3 regions of the Saccharococcus thermophilus genome follow, and region 2 is predicted to be linked to each of the others. Evidence: riboswitches for the same ligand, from Rfam matches in the RefSeq annotation. Region 2 holds a riboswitch; each other region holds the start of a gene.
What was found. Region 2 has a riboswitch for cobalamin ahead of BDD39_RS08645 (ABC transporter substrate-binding protein). Riboswitches for the same ligand answer to the same signal wherever they lie in the genome.

Region 1 (5,584 bases), 1.1 Mb from region 2:
AATGCCTAACGCAAGGCCGACGATCGTGCCGATTTTTAAGAACGTGCTTAAATAGTCACGCGGCGCAAGCAATAGCCATACCGGCAATGCCGATGCGACAAATCCGTAAATGATCATCAAGATCGCGATCGTTTCGCCTTTTAATGTAAAAATTTCCGCTAACGTTGGGTTTTGTGCTACATGCTGTCCAGCGACGAGGGAAAGCAAAAGCAGAACAAATCCGAGTAAAGAAGCTTCCCCCACGCGTCCCGGACGAATAAAGCGCATGTAAATGCCCATCAAAATCGCAATCGGAATCGTCGCGGCGATGGTGAACATTCCCCACGGGCTTCCTACAAGCGCTTTCACAACAACCAGCGCCAAAACAGCCAATAAAATAATCATGATTCCTAAAATACCAAGCGCAGCAATGAAGCCTGTCACAGGGCCGATTTCTTCTTTTACCATCTCGCCAAGCGATTTGCCGTTGCGGCGCATCGAAGCGAATAAAATAACAAAGTCTTGCACGGCTCCGCCTAAAACAACACCGATCACAATCCAAAGTGTTCCCGGCAAATATCCCATTTGCGCCGCCAAAATCGGTCCAACAAGCGGTCCGGCGCCGGCAATAGCTGCGAAGTGATGGCCGAACAACACCCATTTGTTCGTCGGCACATAATCTTTTCCGTCGTTAAATATCTCGGCAGGCGTTTTGCGATTGTCATCGAGCTCAAATACTTTGCGGGCGATAAACTTGCTATAAAAACGGTATGCTACCGCATACGTACATACAGCGGCAACAATCAGCCAAATCGCATTAACCGTTTCGCCACGGCTTAATGCGAGGACCGCAAACCCTGCTGCTCCAAGTACAGAAATAAGACCCCAAAGCAAAACGGATTTAAGCCCCTTCACATTTTTTCCCCCTTTGTTGTTTATTAAAATTCATTACATTAATATTATATTAATTATTCTGAAAAATTTAAAGAATATTTTTGGATTTACGCTAACCAATAATATAATGGACAAGCATTTCATGCCATAAATCCATATATTTACAAAAAGTAAGAAACATTCGCTTTATTATTATTTAAAAAAAGCATAAAATCACGTTTTTTTGCTAAATAATGTAATTAAAGTAAACATTAAGGGTATGGAAGTTTCGTTTTTGCTTCGTTTTTTTTCGTCGCAATAACAAACAATGCGACATTCGAACAAATTATTTTAGTAAAGGGTTAGAAAACGTGAAAGCAATGGAACGGTTGTTATGGAGCATTGCCCTGCCTGGATTTGGGCAACTTTTAAACAGAAAATATTTTAAAGGCACTTTATTTATCTTTTTGGAGTTTCTTATTAACATGCAATCGCGGTTTAATGAGGCCATCCGGTTAAGTTTTTTAGGGAATACTCATGAGGCCGCCAACATCATTGACTTTCAATGGCTCATGTTTTATCCATGTTTATATTTTTACGCGATGTGGGATGCGTTCAAAGATGCGGGCGGAGGGCAAACCCCTTACTCGTTCCTGCCGTTTGTGTTTTCCGCCTATTTCGTTACCGTCGGCTTGATGCTTTCATCAAGCGTCACATTTTTGGGCATATTTTTCGGTCCTATTTGGCTGCCGATGCTGTTTGTCATTCCCGGGATATGCATCGGGCGGCTGCTTCAAATTTTATTGCTAAAATTCCATCCCCCGCGCCAATGAGAAATGCTTGGACAACGAAACAGCATTTCTCATTTTTCTTTTCGCCGTAAAATCATAGTTGAATTTTCCAGCGTTTTATTATATGCTTATACCAACAATAACAAAATACTATATATTGTGTTTTTTGTTTAACAAGCAACTATATATAGTGAAACCACAAGCAATGGTGTCCGTTCGGACTTAATAGGGAATCTGGTGCGAATCCAGAACTGCCCCCGCAACTGTATGTGCGGACGAAATGGAACATCCACTGTATGCGCAAGCTCGTTTGGGCGCGCGTATGGGAAGGATCCAAAGTAGGAAGAAGCACGAGTCAGGAGACCTGCCTTGCTTGGTTGCGTTTCATGTTCTCCGGGGTGCGAGAAGATGAAACGATGGTGGAAAAGGGCTTCACCTCCCCTTTTTATGCTGTCGTTTCATCCACTCGTTGACCCGAGTGGATTTTTTTATGGACGACAAGGAGGAGAAAACGATGGCGTTGCAAACAAGCAATACGATGATTACGAAAGAAAATGGACAAGCCGAGCCATTTTCCCGCGAGAAACTTATTTCCTTTATCCGCCGCACGACAAGCGATTTTCCGCACTTACGGACAGATGGCTATATCGAACGCATCATCCGTGTGATCGAACATAAAGAGGCCATTTCTGTCGAGCAGTTCTTTCATTATCTCATACTCGAGGGGCTTTCCTATATTAGCGAAACGGAACCGGAATGGACGTTTGTCTGCGCCCGCATTTATTTAAAACAATTATATAAAGAAGCGGCAAAGCAGCGCGGATACGACGAAGCTCAACGTTACGGCAGCCTTTATGATTTAATTGCTGCACTTGTCGAAAAGGGAGTGTATCATCGTTTCCTTTTGGAAAATTATACGAAAGAAGAAATCACGGAACTCGCCAAACTCATCGATCCGGAAAAAGACAAGCTGTTTACCTATATCGGCTTGCGCACACTCGCCGATCGCTACCTTGCTCGCGACTACGAACGCAACTTGTATGAGCTTCCGCAAGAGCGGTTTCTCATCATCGCGATGACGCTAATGGCCAAAGAGCCAAAGCAGCGCCGTTTTGCCCTTATCCAAGAAGCGTACTGGGCGTTAAGCAACTTGTACATGACCGTTGCCACACCGACTTTGGCAAACGCCGGCAAAAGCTGCGGACAACTGTCGAGCTGCTTTGTCGATACGGTCGATGACAGCCTGCAGGGCATTTACGACAGCAATACCGACATCGCCAACCTTTCAAAATCGGGCGGCGGAATCGGCGTCTATCTCGGCAAAATCAGAAGCCGCGGCAGCGACATCAAGGGCTTTAAAGGCGTTTCCTCCGGCGTGATTCCATGGATGAAACAGCTTAATAACACCGCCGTCAGCGTCGATCAATTAGGGCAGCGCAAAGGCGCTATTTCCGTTTATTTAGACGTCTGGCATAAAGACATTTTTGCTTTTTTGGATGCGAAATTAAATAACGGCGATGAACGAATGAGAACGCACGATTTATTTACGGGGGTCTGCATCCCGGATTTATTTATGGAGCAAGTCGAAAAACGCGGCGATTGGTATTTGTTTGACCCGCATGAAGTGCGCAAAGTGATGGGATTTAGCCTTGAGGACTTTTACGATGAAGAAAAAGGGCGCGGCAGCTTCCGCGAAAAATATTGGCAATGCGTTCATGAAGAGCGGCTTTCAAAAGAAAAAGTGCCGGCGATTGAAATAATGAAAAGCATCATGCGCAGCCAATTGGAATCGGGCACACCGTTTATGTTTTACCGCGACGAAGTAAACCGGAAAAACCCGAACGCGCATCTCGGCATGATTTACTGCAGCAACCTTTGCACGGAAATCGCGCAAAATCAAAGCCCGACCGTTGTCGAAAAGCAATATACGAAAGACGGAAAAATTATCATTGAGAAAATCCCCGGCGATTTCGTCGTCTGCAACTTGTCGTCGATTAACCTTGCCCGCGCCGTTACCGACAACGTGCTTGAGCGGCTCATCCCGATTCAAATGCGCATGCTTGATAACGTCATTGACTTAAACAGCATCCCTGTCCTGCAAGCGCAGCTGACGAATCAAAAATACCGCGCCGTCGGACTCGGCACGTTCGGCTGGCACCATTTGCTCGCATTAAAAGGCATGCGCTGGGAATCGGAAGAAGCGGTCGAATATGCCAACAAGCTGTACGAAAAAATCGCCTATTTAGCGATCCAAGCAAGCATGGAATTGGCGAAGGAAAAAGGCAGTTATCCCGCATTTCCAGGCTCCGATTGGCAGACGGGCGCCTATTTTGACAAGCGCGGCTACCGCCGCAACGACAACGTCGACTGGGACACGCTGAAACAACAAGTCGCCAAACACGGCATGCGCAACGGTTACGTCCTGGCGGTCGCGCCAAACGCTTCAACCTCGATTATCGCCGGCAGCACCGCGAGCATCGACCCGATCTTTTTAAAAGTGTACGCGGAAGAAAAGAAAGATTACAAAATTCCGGTCACGGTACCTGATTTAAATGAAAAAACAACATGGTACTATAAATCGGCGTACCATATCGACCAGCATTGGAGCATCAAGCAGAACGCAGCACGCCAACGCCATATCGACCAGGCGATTTCATTCAACTTTTATGTCATGAACACGATTAAAGCGAAAGAACTGTTAGACCTTCATCTCACCGCCTGGAAGTCGGGACTAAAAACAACGTATTACGTCCGTTCCACTTCCAGCGCGATCGATGAATGCGAATCCTGCGCAAGTTAAGGGGGAAAAACATGGTACATGCATTAACAAAAAGAGTCATCATGGATCCGGAAGCACCCAACCGCTCAACGCGAATCATTAACGGCAAAAGCTCAAACGTCTTAAATTGGGATGATATCGCATATCCTTGGGCTTACGCCAAATATAAACGGATGCTGGCAAACTTTTGGACGCCGTTTGAAATCAATATGTCGCAAGATGTCAAGCAATTTCCATTGCTATCCGAGCGCGAACAAGACGCGTTTTTGAAAATTATCGGCCTGCTCGCCCTGCTTGACAGCATTCAAACGGACTACGCCGGCAGAGTCGCCGATTATATTACCGATTCAAGCATTAACGCGCTCATGATCATGCTTGCCCAGCAAGAAGTTATTCATAACCATTCGTATTCTTACGTGCTTTCGAGCCTTGTGCCGAAAAGCAAACAGGACGAAGTATTTGAATTTTGGCGGAACGAGCCGATTTTGCGCAAACGAAACGATTTTGTCACAAACGGCTACAAATCGTTTGCCGAAAATCCGAACGTGGAAAACTTGTTAAAATCGATTGTCTATGACGTGATTTTAGAAGGATTGTTTTTCTACTCCGGCTTTGCTTTCTTTTACAATTTGGCGCGCAATCAAAAAATGGTCGCGACAAGCACGATGATTAATTATATCAATCGGGACGAGCATATTCATGTCGACCTGTTCGCCAAAATTTTTAAAGAAGTGCTGAACGAATACCCGGAATACAATACACCGGAACTTGCCCAATTTGTGCGAGAAACGTTCATCAAAGCAGCGGATCTGGAAATCGAATGGGCCAATCATATCATCGGCAACGATATTGATGGCATTGATATGCATGATTTGAGCGCCTACATCAAGTTTTACGCTAACGTCCGCGCCCATCAGCTTGGCTTTAACCGTCCGTTTGACGGCTATCGAACAAATCCATTGCGCTGGATTAAAGCGTATGAAGAAGTCGACCTCGGAAAATCGGATTTCTTTGAACAAAAATCACGGCAATATACAAAAGTGAATATCGATAACGGATTTGATGAGTTATAAGCAAATGCCGCCAATCATCCGTTGGCGGCTTTTGTTTCTAATTTGTTTTCACTCTTCTTCTTTTTTAACGTGCCAGCGGCAATCACCCC
Region 2 (5,584 bases):
TGCCGATTGCCGTCCTGCCGGCAGCGGGGTTATTGCTTCGTTTAGGACAGCCAGATTTATTCAATATTCCATTTATCGCCGCGACGGGGAATGCTGTTTTTGCGAACTTGCCTCTCATTTTTGCGATTGGGGTTGCCGTCGGGTTCGCGAAAGATGGAAACGGCGCGGCGGCGCTGGCCGGGGCGATTGGCTACTATGTGTTAACCCAAGGGGCCACTGCCATTGATAAACATATTAATATGTCCGTGCTAGGCGGAATCATTTCGGGTGTCATTGCTGGGTTGCTGTATAACCGCTATCATAATATCAAACTGCCGGATTGGCTTGGATTTTTCGGAGGCAGACGGTTTGTCCCGATTGTGACCTCGTTTGTCATGCTTATATTGGCACTTATCTTTGGATATGTATGGCCGCCGATCCAAGATATGATTAACGCAATCGGCAAATGGATTGTCGGTGCCGGGGCGATTGGAGCTGGTATTTTTGGTTTGTTAAACCGCTTGTTAATTCCGCTTGGGTTGCACCATGTACTGAACAACTTTGTCTGGTTTGTTTTTGGCGAGTATAACGGCAAAACAGGGGACTTAAGCCGCTTTTTTGCCGGGGACCCGAATGCCGGCATTTTCATGGCGGGATTTTTCCCGATTATGATGTTTGGCCTTCCAGCCGCGGCTATTGCGATGATTGCGGCTGCGAAAAAAGAGCGGCGGAAAGAAGTGGCAGGGGCGCTTCTTGGCGTGGCGCTGACCTCGTTTTTAACGGGAATTACCGAACCGATTGAGTTTTTGTTTATGTTTTTATCGCCATTGCTTTATGTCGTTCACGCTGTATTAACGGGCCTTTCGTTGGCGATCGCAACAGCGCTCGGCGTCCACCACGGGTTTACGTTTTCGGCCGGTGCGATTGACTTTTTCTTAAACTATGGAATTGCGAAAAAACCGTATCTATTAATCGTGCAAGGAATTATTTATGCCATCATTTATTTCGTTGTGTTCTATTTCTTGATTGTCAAATTAGATTTAAAAACGCCGGGCCGTGAAGAAATCGCAGGAGAGTTTACGGAAAGCGGCGCAGCGAAAACAGGCGGCAGCTATAATGATGTTGCGGTGAAGTATATGGAAGCGCTGGGAGGTAAAGATAACCTCATCCAGATCGACAACTGTGTGACCCGCCTGCGTTTAAAAGTGAATGACATATCCAAAGTCAATGAGGAGGAGCTGAAACGTTTAGGGGCAAAAGGAGTCATCCGCCTCAATCAAACGGATGTGCAGGTCGTTGTCGGCACGGATGTCGAGTTTGTCGCCAACGAGCTGAGAAAGCTATAACCAAGAGAAAAGTGTTCCAGCTCTTTTCGTTCGCAGAGAAGAGCTGGAACTTTTATTCTATATATATGGTAGATCAAGGGGGGAATTCACTAATGAAACGGTTGCTAGACTTCACTTCGCTGTCAAAAGGAAGAATGGCGACACAAGAATCATTACAGGAGGCAAAACGGATTCGCATGGCGAGATCGCCGCTGCGATAAAATGAGCGACATTTTTATGCCATAAATGAAACTTGTCATTCCTTGGTTACGTATATCTTTATAGAAAGGAGATAGAAAGGAGAAAATCATATGTTTTCCCGGCCCCCAACTTGTTCCGTCTGCGGGAAGCCGATTGAAAAAAATGAGCCGATCTATGTGCGCATGAGGTACCCGTCGTACAGAGGAATGGTAGAAATACAGGCTTTCCTTAGGCAAGAAGGGACAATCATTTGCGAGGTTTGTTTCTCGCAAAAAAATAATCATGAAAAATGAGAGGAGTTATGCGATGTTCGGAAAAGTCGCCGCCGATGTGCTTGGATTAAGCGATATCGGCTCGGTCATTAAGCCGGAAAACTACGATAAAGCTGATGCCGATGATTACGTAATGCATGAAGATGGGGAAAAGATTTATTTCTTAATTAAATCGAAGTCGGATGAGTATTGCTTTACCAATAAAGCGCTGATTCATTTGGATGGCACGAGCGCGACCAGCAAAAAGCGCGTATTGCGCCGCTATGATTATTACAAACATCCGATTTCCGACGTGTCGCTCGAGACAGCGGGCACGGTCGATTTAGACGTGGAGATTAAGTTTAAAATCGGCGCCCATGACTATTCGATTGACGTCCATAAAAAGCATTTAGAAGAGCTGAAAGATTTATATAAATCGCTGCTCGCCATCGCCGAGCTTTGCCATGAAAACGAAACGAAGCTGGAGTACGCGCATAAAAGTTTGGAATTGACCGCGAACGTATTCGGGCGCGTGAAAAGTGACACCAATAATTTCTTTGCCGATTTCAAGGCGGTGAACGAACTCGCGTTTCAATGGCTTGTTGACGCGAAAACAAAATATACGGTAAAAGACTTCGGCTTTGTGTTTGAACGCTATATTAACAATTGAGCTGTTCCTTTGTCTCCCGCTATCGGGGGATTTTTATATACCTTAAAATCAATGAAACTTTCATTTTTTTATTGCCAAAGTTTTTCTAATCCTTTAATATTATAACTGTCAATTGTTCGACAATTTCATACATTCGCAGCAAGGTGCCAATGGAGCGATTCGCTCCGCACGGCTTAATAGGGAATCTGGTGAAAGTCCAGAACTGTCCCCGCAACTGTAAATGCGGACGAAATGAAATCGCCACTGTACGGTACGATGGCAAGCGCCGTTTGCCGTATGGGAAGGTTCAGAGTAGGATGAAGCATGAGTCAGTAGACCTGCCTTGCCTGCTTGTGCGTTTCCTAATCTTCGGGGGGTGAGAGTAGGAAGCGGCAACGGTGGCTGCCTTTGTGCATACATATTGCCGTTTCTTACTCATTCCAATTTGGAATGAGTTTTTTTATTTCTATTGTAAAAAGGGGGAACAGCAATGAGAAAGTGGAAACAGTACATCGCGCTGCTTGTCGTCGTCCTCACATTCGGCCTATTGTTCGGATGCAATGGGGCAAACGAAAGCAAAGCGCCTGCGAAAAAAGAAGCAACAAAAACGGAACAAACGCAAGCCGCGTTTCCGGTAACGGTGAAAGATGGATTAGGGGAAGAAGTGACGATTAAGTCCAGACCGCAAAAAATCGTTTCCTTAATCCCAAGCAACACGGAAATTGCCTATGCGTTAGGATTAGGCGACAAAATCGTTGGCGTCAGCGATTTTGACAACTATCCGGAGGATGTGAAAAAGAAAGCAAAAATCGGCGGCATGGAGTTTAATGTAGAAAAAGTTATTTCGTTGAAGCCGGATTTAGTACTTGCCCATGCGTCTAGCGTACATAGCTCGAAAGATGGAATTCAGCAATTAAAAGATGCGGGCATTACGGTGCTTGTGGTCAATGACGCGAAATCGTTTGCTGATGTATACCATTCGATCGAATTGGTTGGTAAGGCAACCGGAACCGCCGATAAAGCGCAAGAAATTATCAACAATATGAAAACGAAACTCGAAGAAATAAAAGAGAAGGCTAAACAAATTAAGCCGGAAGAACAAGTGAAAGTATGGGTGGAAGTATCGCCTCCGCCGCAAATTTATACGGCCGGAAAAGGAACGTTTATGGATGAGATGCTTCAGACCATTTCGGCGAAAAACGTCGCCGGCGGCCTGGAAGGATGGCCGATGGTGACGGAGGAAAAAGCGGTGGCATACAAGCCGGATGTGATTATTACTACCTACGGCGGAGCGAAACAGGTGTTAGGGCGCGCAGCGTGGAAAGATGTTCCAGCGGTAAAAAACAAGCGGGTATATGATGTCAATACCGATTTAGTCAGCCGTCCGGGCCCGCGTCTCGTTGAAGGAGTAGAGGAACTTGCAAAAGTCATTTACCCGAAAATCTTTAAGTAATGCATCGATGTATATCATTGCTGTAACGATTGCGGCGGTCTCGCTTTTATTAGGGATATCGATAGGTTCGTTATCGATTCCCTTTTCTACTATTATCAAGATCCTTTTTTCGGCCTGGTTTGGGTTGCCGCTGCCCGGCGATGTTCCCGATGATCTCGTGCAGATCGTGATGGCGATCCGCCTTCCGCGTGTGGTGCTCGCATTTCTTGTCGGCGCGTCGCTAGCGGTTGCGGGCGCGGCGTTTCAAGGGCTGTTAAAAAATGCGCTTGCCGATCCGTATACGCTCGGCGTGTCATCCGGCGCTTCCGTCGGTGCGGTGATCGTTATTTTTTTCGGTATTCAACTGCCGCTCTTTGGCACGTTTACTTTGCCGATTGTCAGCATTTTATTCGGTCTGGCGACGCTCGCGCTTGTGCTTTTATTTACAAGGGCAGTGGAGCGACAAATGTCGGTGGAGACGATCATTTTGGCCGGGATTATCTTTGGCGCGTTTTTCAGCGCCCTTATTTCTTTGATGATTGCGCTGACCGGGGAAGAATTGCGGCAAATTATTGACTGGCTGATGGGAAGCGTCGCGATGCGGGGCTGGAAATATACGATGCTTCTCCTTCCGTTTTTTTTGTTCGGCGTCGTCTTGCTTCTTCTGAATGCGCGCGAGCTTAATGCGTTCGCCTTTGGCGAAGCGGCGGCACTTCATGTCGGGGTGAACGTGATGCGCCGCAAAATCATGATTTTAACAGGAGCCTCGTTATTGACAGGGGCGGCCGTATCGGTGTCTGGGACGATTGGATTTGTCGGGCTTGTCGTTCCCCATATGGTCCGCCTTGTCTGCGGTCCGAACCACCGCTTGTTGCTGCCGCTGTCTTTGCTATACGGAGGGGCCTTTCTCGTCCTTACTGATTTGCTGGCGCGCACGATCATTTCGCCGCGCGAATTGCCGATTGGCGTCATTACTTCTTTGATTGGCGCCCCGCTGTTTGCGTTATTGTTTTTCCGAAGAATGAAAAGAAAGATGTGATCGATGTGCTCGAAGTAAACAACGTGTCTTACCGCTATCAGCGCAAACAAGTGCTTCATGATATCACCTTTACGGTAGAAAAAGGGGAAATATTTGGAATTTTAGGGCCGAATGGCAGTGGGAAAACGACATTGTTGAGATTATTAAGCAAAGAGCTATCCGTGCAAAGCGGCAGCATCACCGTGAACGGACGGCCGCTCGCTTCTTTTTCGCATAAAGAGTGGGCGCGTTTTGCCGCGGTGCTTCCGCAAACGATCGATGCGGTGTTCGGCTATACGGTCAAGGAAACGGTGGAGCTCGGACGGTACGCCCATCAGCATCGCTTTTTTCCGGTGTGGACGGAAGAAGATGAGCAGGCGGTTGATGCGGCGATTCATGAAGTCGGTCTCGCCGAAAAAGCGGAAGAAAGCATTGAACGCTTAAGCGGGGGAGAACGCCAGCGCGCCTATTTGGCGCGGGCGCTGGCGCAAAATCCCGAGCTGCTGCTGCTCGATGAGCCGACGAATCATATGGATATTACCCAGCAGCTCCATCTATTAAATCAGCTCGTTCGTGCGTCAAAAGAGAAAAAACTGACCGTGATTGCCATTTTTCATGATATGAATATCGCCAGTTTATTTTGCGATCGGCTTTTAATGCTAAAAGAAGGGAAAGCGGTCGCGCTTGGCACGCCGGAAGAGCTGATGGAGCCGGCGCTTCTCCGTTCCG
Region 3 (5,584 bases), 630 kb from region 2:
ATACTGTCCACGAAACACGAGCATACCCGATAATCCACGCGGCAAGCCAAATCGTCATCATTACTTGCATTTTCCAACTACCTATCATGGCCATTATTAATAATATGAACGCAAATATCACTTTTTGTTCGGGACGTATTGTTCGCAGGCGGTTGTTGTAAGCGATTGTGTCAAACTGCCGGATCATTTTGATTCCTCTCTTCGGTTCTCCCGACCTTTATAGACGCCGATAATATAGCCAATAATACCGGCGCCGACCGCCGCTTGCACAGAAAACAGCAACGTTTGCACCTCTCCGCCTGGCGGCTCAAATATTGATTGCGCCCAAGGCTTATAATGAGGAGCAATCACCTGAATCGTTTTTTTCGCTCGGTCATCCGTGCCGCCAAAATTAGAGTGATGAATGAACAATAACGGCGTCGCTGCTAATAAAACAGCAAAAACGAGGAGAAAAAGACTTCTCTTCATTATCTACACTCCTCTCTCTAATTGACTTAGTTCCCGGCTGCTGTAAGTGGATAAGAAATTCCAAACGACGACCGTAAGCAACCCTTCTGTAATCGCCAATGGTATTTGCGTGACAGCGAAAATGCCGGCAAATTTGACAAACGAAGCGAAAACTCCGCCTGTCGCGTCCGGAAACGCCAACGCTAATTGCAAGGAGGTGACAACATATGTGGCTAAATCAGAGAAAAATGCAGCGAAAAAGATGGTCCAACGTCGCGGTATATTCCACTTTTTCCCTAAACAATAAATGCCGTACCCTACGATCGGACCGACGACTGCCATGGACATGGCATTCGCCCCTAATGTCGTCAATCCGCCATGTGCCAGCAATAACGCTTGAAACAGCAATACGATGCTTCCCATCACCACCATCGCCCATGGACCAAACAGCACCGCACCGAGACCGACCCCCGTTGGATGTGAGCTGCTTCCAGTAACGGATGGAATTTTTAAGGCGGACAGTACAAACGTAAATGCCCCCGACAGCGCAATGAGCAGCTTTAGTTCCGGATGCTCACGTGTAATCCGAATTAGTGAACGCATACCGATGATAAAAAACGGCAAAAACACTAGCCACCAAAAAATCACCCATCTGACAGGCAAAAATCCTTCCATAATATGCATCGCAAATGCCGATGAACTTTCAGAGAAAGTAAAATAGACAACTAATCCGAAAAGGAAAAGGGCAGCTCTCCATTTTTTCATACTTTCGTTCCTCCCATTGCTTTAGATAATTTCGAGATTCCTAGAGGGGCGTTTGATTGTTTTAACATCATCAATCCTTGCGTCCCTTCATAATGGTACGTTATCGTTTCTTCCAGCCATTCCCCATCTCGTAAATGCCTTCGTACAATCTCCCTTGCTTTTTTCGGCGTCACACCGTTGTACCATACGCCTTCAGGGTAAACGATGACTACACACGCGTCTTGGCAACGACCATTGCAGCGAGTCCGCGTCGTATGTACAATGCCATCTAACTCCAACAGTGCGATTTCTTCACGGATGGCAAGCGTTACTTCCTCTCCCTCTTTACGCATACAGCTGCCTCCGTTGCAAATCAGCACATGATGTTTCATTCCGATTAAATTCCATGTTGTCATGTTGAGTCTCTCCTTTTTTGCAAAATAAAAAGCACCTCTATACGCAGAGGTGCAGAAAAATGCATACAAATATAGCCAAAAAAGTATACTATTCTCCCGCACGTCTACCTATAATCCCGTAGGTATCCGTCCGAACAAATAAGGCAGGTCTCCTGACTTAGGATCATCGCTTTGTTGCGCCTTCCCGAAGTTTCCTTCAGTGACATGATGCAACAAAGCTCCCCATCACAGTGGCGGGTACCGTGACGGATTTTCACCGTACTTCCCTTTTAAGCCAATTCTCTAATGAGAAAGGCACCTTATTTGTTTGGCATATAATGTCGATTTTTCATGGAACATTCCTGTTATTAATAGTAGTACAAATTTTCAAATATCGTCAACTACTTTTTTTCAATAAGTCCGTTTTCGCCAATACAATCCCGTCTTGATCAGCGTACACATAAGCACCTGGCTCCCAACGAACGCCGCCAAATTCAAGCGCGACATCCCGTTTTCCTTTCCCTTCTTTTTTGCTTTTCACCGGGCATGTACCGATAGCCATGACGCCAAGCGGCATGTTAGCGATTTCCGCAGAATCGCGAATGCATCCGTGAATAATCACCCCGGCAAGCCCGCGCTCGCAAGCGATCTGGGCAAGACGGTCTCCAAGTAACGCGCAATTGCGCGAACCTTTTCCGTCAACGACCAATACGGTGCCTGCCGGAACAGTTTCGAGCGCCTCGCGGACGAGTACGTTATCCTCGAACACCTCAACGGTCGCAATCGGTCCGGAAAATTCTTTTTTGCCGCCGTATGATTGGAGCGGCAATTGGCAAACTTGCAGTTCACTTAAAAATTCATCGCATAAATCAGCTGTTTTCATCACAATTCCCTCCTTGCTACGTCTTATATTTGACATATTTGTCGAAACTCCTTCTTTTTCCACAAAAAAACAGACAAGCGACATTGCTTGTCTGCTAGAGACTGGGCTAGCTGGATTCGAACCAGCGCATCACGGAGTCAAAGTCCGTTGCCTTACCGCTTGGCTATAGCCCAACGATATAAATACGCTAAAATGCCGTAAAAGTCTGTAGTTTTATGTATCAAATACGAGCACGTAACGATCTACCTAGCACTATCATGAATAGCTGATTACCTATTTATGATCTTTCGACCATAAATAAGCAGTTCACCACCCATGATAATGGTTCGTTCAACCGTATAAAATACCTATACACCCATATACAACCTCTCGGCTGTATATGACCGTTAACTTAATTGAGTCGTTTACTCAACAAAGTCTGCGGCACTTTATACGATCTTCGCTCGACCCTATACGATAAATTGGGACCTTATTGCAATAATATCTTTGCTAGAGATACGACTGCAATAAAGCCTTTCTCTACCGTATAGAATCTTCCCTCCGACTGCACACAAACCATCATGACCTGTATACAATCTTTGGCCGACCTATATACACCCGAAAGAGCATATATAAATCTGGGCTCAACCGTTACGTACCCGTTACCTATATCATGAGCAAATTCATTCAAATATATACGTAAGTAAAATTTAATATAGCTGTAAAAAATTATTTAATTCAACCGGTTGAAATGGGAGTAATTAAACTGCCTTCCTACCGATTTTCCATCTGGCATCATGGCCAAAGTGAAAGGAATGACTTCTCGGATTTTAAGGAAATAATTCCCCCATCTTGCTCATTTGCCTAGTCTATGGACACGTTCATTCTTTGTTAGCACCGAAGAAAACGAAGCAAAACCATCAAACGATATGTGGAAGAACAAAAAAACAAGATAGCGGGCAAGGCATCCATATCAATAGAGCTACATTTTTGCCGCCCGCGCCAATTCCTCGAGCCGCCTTAGCGCCTCCTCTTTGTCAAAAGAACTGTACCAACGGTCATCATATATATCTAAAATGCGGTAATGCTTGCTGATGAGATTTTGCTGGAGGCGAAACGGCCCCATGCGTTTAATCTCTTTCCACCATACTTTTCCGCCGAACGTTTTTCCTTTCGGCGCATCAATTTCTTCATGGGCGATCGTTTCAATCACTTCAAGCGGGCTATCGCCAAGCACCGATTCGATAATTTCGCTATCACGGAATAGTGCGCATAGCGCGACGACTTGCGTCCAGTTCGCCTGCGTCCGCCCTTTTTCAATTTGCACGAGCGTTTTTTTCGAAATCCCTAACACTTCTGCCATCTTATCTTGCGTATACCCTTTTTCGACGCGAATTAACTTCATTTTACTGGAGAGAAGATCGATTACTTCTTGTTTATCCATTGTTCTCCCTTCTTTTGTTTACATAATATAATTAATGTTACTTTATAATTTTTCCTTACAAGGGTAATATTACAATTTTTGGCTCTATTCGTAAATATCCTAATTGCCATCTTCTAGTTTTATCGATTATAATGGCAAAAAATACGAAGGGAGAAACAAAATTGCTACAAATCGTACAATACAATGAGGAAGGAGATTATTTTTTCGGAAACGAAAACGTTATTTTTTTCTCCTTTTCATCCCACACTAACACCGCATCAAACGTTTTCTCCCCTTTTTTAAACCCTTTAATGATGTTCGTTTTGCCGTGCTCGAGCAGTTTTCTCACATTCGCTTGCGAAATCGTTTTGCCGAGAATTTTTTTCGAAATCGTAAACGAGCATTTCGTTTTGGCATAATTGGCGCAGCCGTAAAATGTCCCTTTGTCAATGACCGTTCCGCCGCACAGCTTGCAGGTGCCGACCGGTTTTCCTAACGTCGCTTTCGATGTGGTGCGTTGAATCGATGCTGTATCGAGTCCGGCAAAGTTCCAGCTCTGCGACGCGGCAAGCGCATCTTCAACGATTTTTGCCGATAATCTTTTTACTTGCTCCATAAAATGAGCCGCTGAAGCTCTTCCTTCACCAATCTCGCTTAAGCGCTGTTCCCACTTCGCCGTCATTTCCGGAGAAGCCAAAATTTTATCGCCAATCGCTTCGATGAGCACTTTTGCTTTGTCGGTCGCATATACTTGATTTTTCTTTACTTCGATATAATTTCGCTCTTTTAGCGTCGTAATGATGGCCGCGCGCGTCGCTTCCGTGCCGAGGCCCTCCGTTTTGGCGAGCACTTTTTCCAATTCTTCGTTATCTAAAAATTTCCCCGCCGTTTTCATCAGCGTAATCAATTGCCCTTCCGTATACCGTTTTGGCGGCTGAGTCTTTCCTTCTTTGACTCGGACATCGAGCACATCGCCGCTTTCTCCTTGCCGAAGCGCCGGAAGGATCGCTTCCTCGTCCTCTTCACGCGGCGCAATCACTTTCCGCCATCCTTCCTGAATTTGCTGCTTACCTTTTGAAATAAAGCGGGCGCGCCCATCAACAAGCGTCGTGACGGTCGTGTAGTCAAACACCGCCGCTTCATAATGCGCGGCAATGAGACGGCGCACGACCAAATCGTAAATTTTCCGCTCATCCGCTGATAGCTTTGCCGGATCGGTCACTTGCTCCGTCGGGATGATCGCATAGTGGTCGGTCACCTTTTTTTCATTAACATAACGTTTATTATGTAAAATAGACGCGTTCGGCAACGGAAAAAGCGACCGGTACTCCGGAAGCGCCCGCAATTTTTGCAAAATGTCCGGGAACGTTTCCGCCTCGCCTTTGGTCACATAGTTCGAGTCGGAACGCGGATACGACACGATGCCTTTTTGATACAATTGTTGCAAAATATCGAGCGTCTTTTTCGGTGAAAATTGGTATATCTTGTTCGCCGTTGCCTGCAAAGAGGACAAATTGAATAACAGCGGCGGAAGAAACGTTTTTCTTTCTGTCTGAACCTCTTTTACTTCGGCATGCTTGTTTCGGCAGAATTGGGCGATTTTTTGTGCCAACTGCTTGTCTTTCAGACGCGTTTCCCCTTTTTCGTCCACCCATTTCCCTTCGTATTGCTTGCCGTCAATGTGAAATGTTGCCATGACTTCCCAAAACGGCT

Region 1: linked by a shared signal. The riboswitch ahead of BDD39_RS14385 (ribonucleoside-diphosphate reductase subunit alpha) and the one ahead of BDD39_RS08645 (ABC transporter substrate-binding protein) in region 2 are both predicted to bind cobalamin.
Region 3: linked by a shared signal. The riboswitch ahead of BDD39_RS05355 ((2Fe-2S) ferredoxin domain-containing protein) and the one ahead of BDD39_RS08645 (ABC transporter substrate-binding protein) in region 2 are both predicted to bind cobalamin.

What each region holds. Positions count from the first base shown of each region.
Region 1 is NZ_JAASRS010000001.1:2,776,979-2,782,562, forward strand. It holds gene BDD39_RS14375 (carbon starvation CstA family protein) at 1-894, opposite strand, end outside; gene BDD39_RS14380 (hypothetical protein) at 1,224-1,685, shown strand; cobalamin riboswitch at 1,832-2,029, shown strand; gene BDD39_RS14385 (ribonucleoside-diphosphate reductase subunit alpha) at 2,158-4,443, shown strand; gene BDD39_RS14390 (ribonucleotide-diphosphate reductase subunit beta) at 4,455-5,495, shown strand; gene BDD39_RS14395 (YjbE family putative metal transport protein) at 5,510-5,584, opposite strand, start outside.
Region 2 is NZ_JAASRS010000001.1:1,668,822-1,674,405, reverse strand. It holds gene nagE (N-acetylglucosamine-specific PTS transporter subunit IIBC) at 1-1,325, shown strand, start outside; gene BDD39_RS08650 (PH domain-containing protein) at 1,812-2,426, shown strand; cobalamin riboswitch at 2,552-2,765, shown strand; gene BDD39_RS08645 (ABC transporter substrate-binding protein) at 2,896-3,858, shown strand; gene BDD39_RS08640 (FecCD family ABC transporter permease) at 3,824-4,876, shown strand; gene BDD39_RS08635 (adenosylcobinamide amidohydrolase) at 4,876-5,584, shown strand, end outside.
Region 3 is NZ_JAASRS010000001.1:1,042,405-1,047,988, reverse strand. It holds gene cbiQ (cobalt ECF transporter T component CbiQ) at 1-187, opposite strand, end outside; gene BDD39_RS05365 (energy-coupling factor ABC transporter substrate-binding protein) at 184-468, opposite strand; gene BDD39_RS05360 (energy-coupling factor ABC transporter permease) at 472-1,212, opposite strand; gene BDD39_RS05355 ((2Fe-2S) ferredoxin domain-containing protein) at 1,209-1,607, opposite strand; cobalamin riboswitch at 1,733-1,924, opposite strand; gene rraA (ribonuclease E activity regulator RraA) at 1,984-2,469, opposite strand; tRNA gene BDD39_RS05345 (tRNA-Gln) at 2,571-2,642, opposite strand; partial or broken gene BDD39_RS16735 (IS200/IS605 family transposase) at 3,252-3,347, shown strand; gene BDD39_RS05340 (helix-turn-helix transcriptional regulator) at 3,431-3,892, opposite strand; gene BDD39_RS05335 (DNA topoisomerase III) at 4,089-5,584, opposite strand, start outside.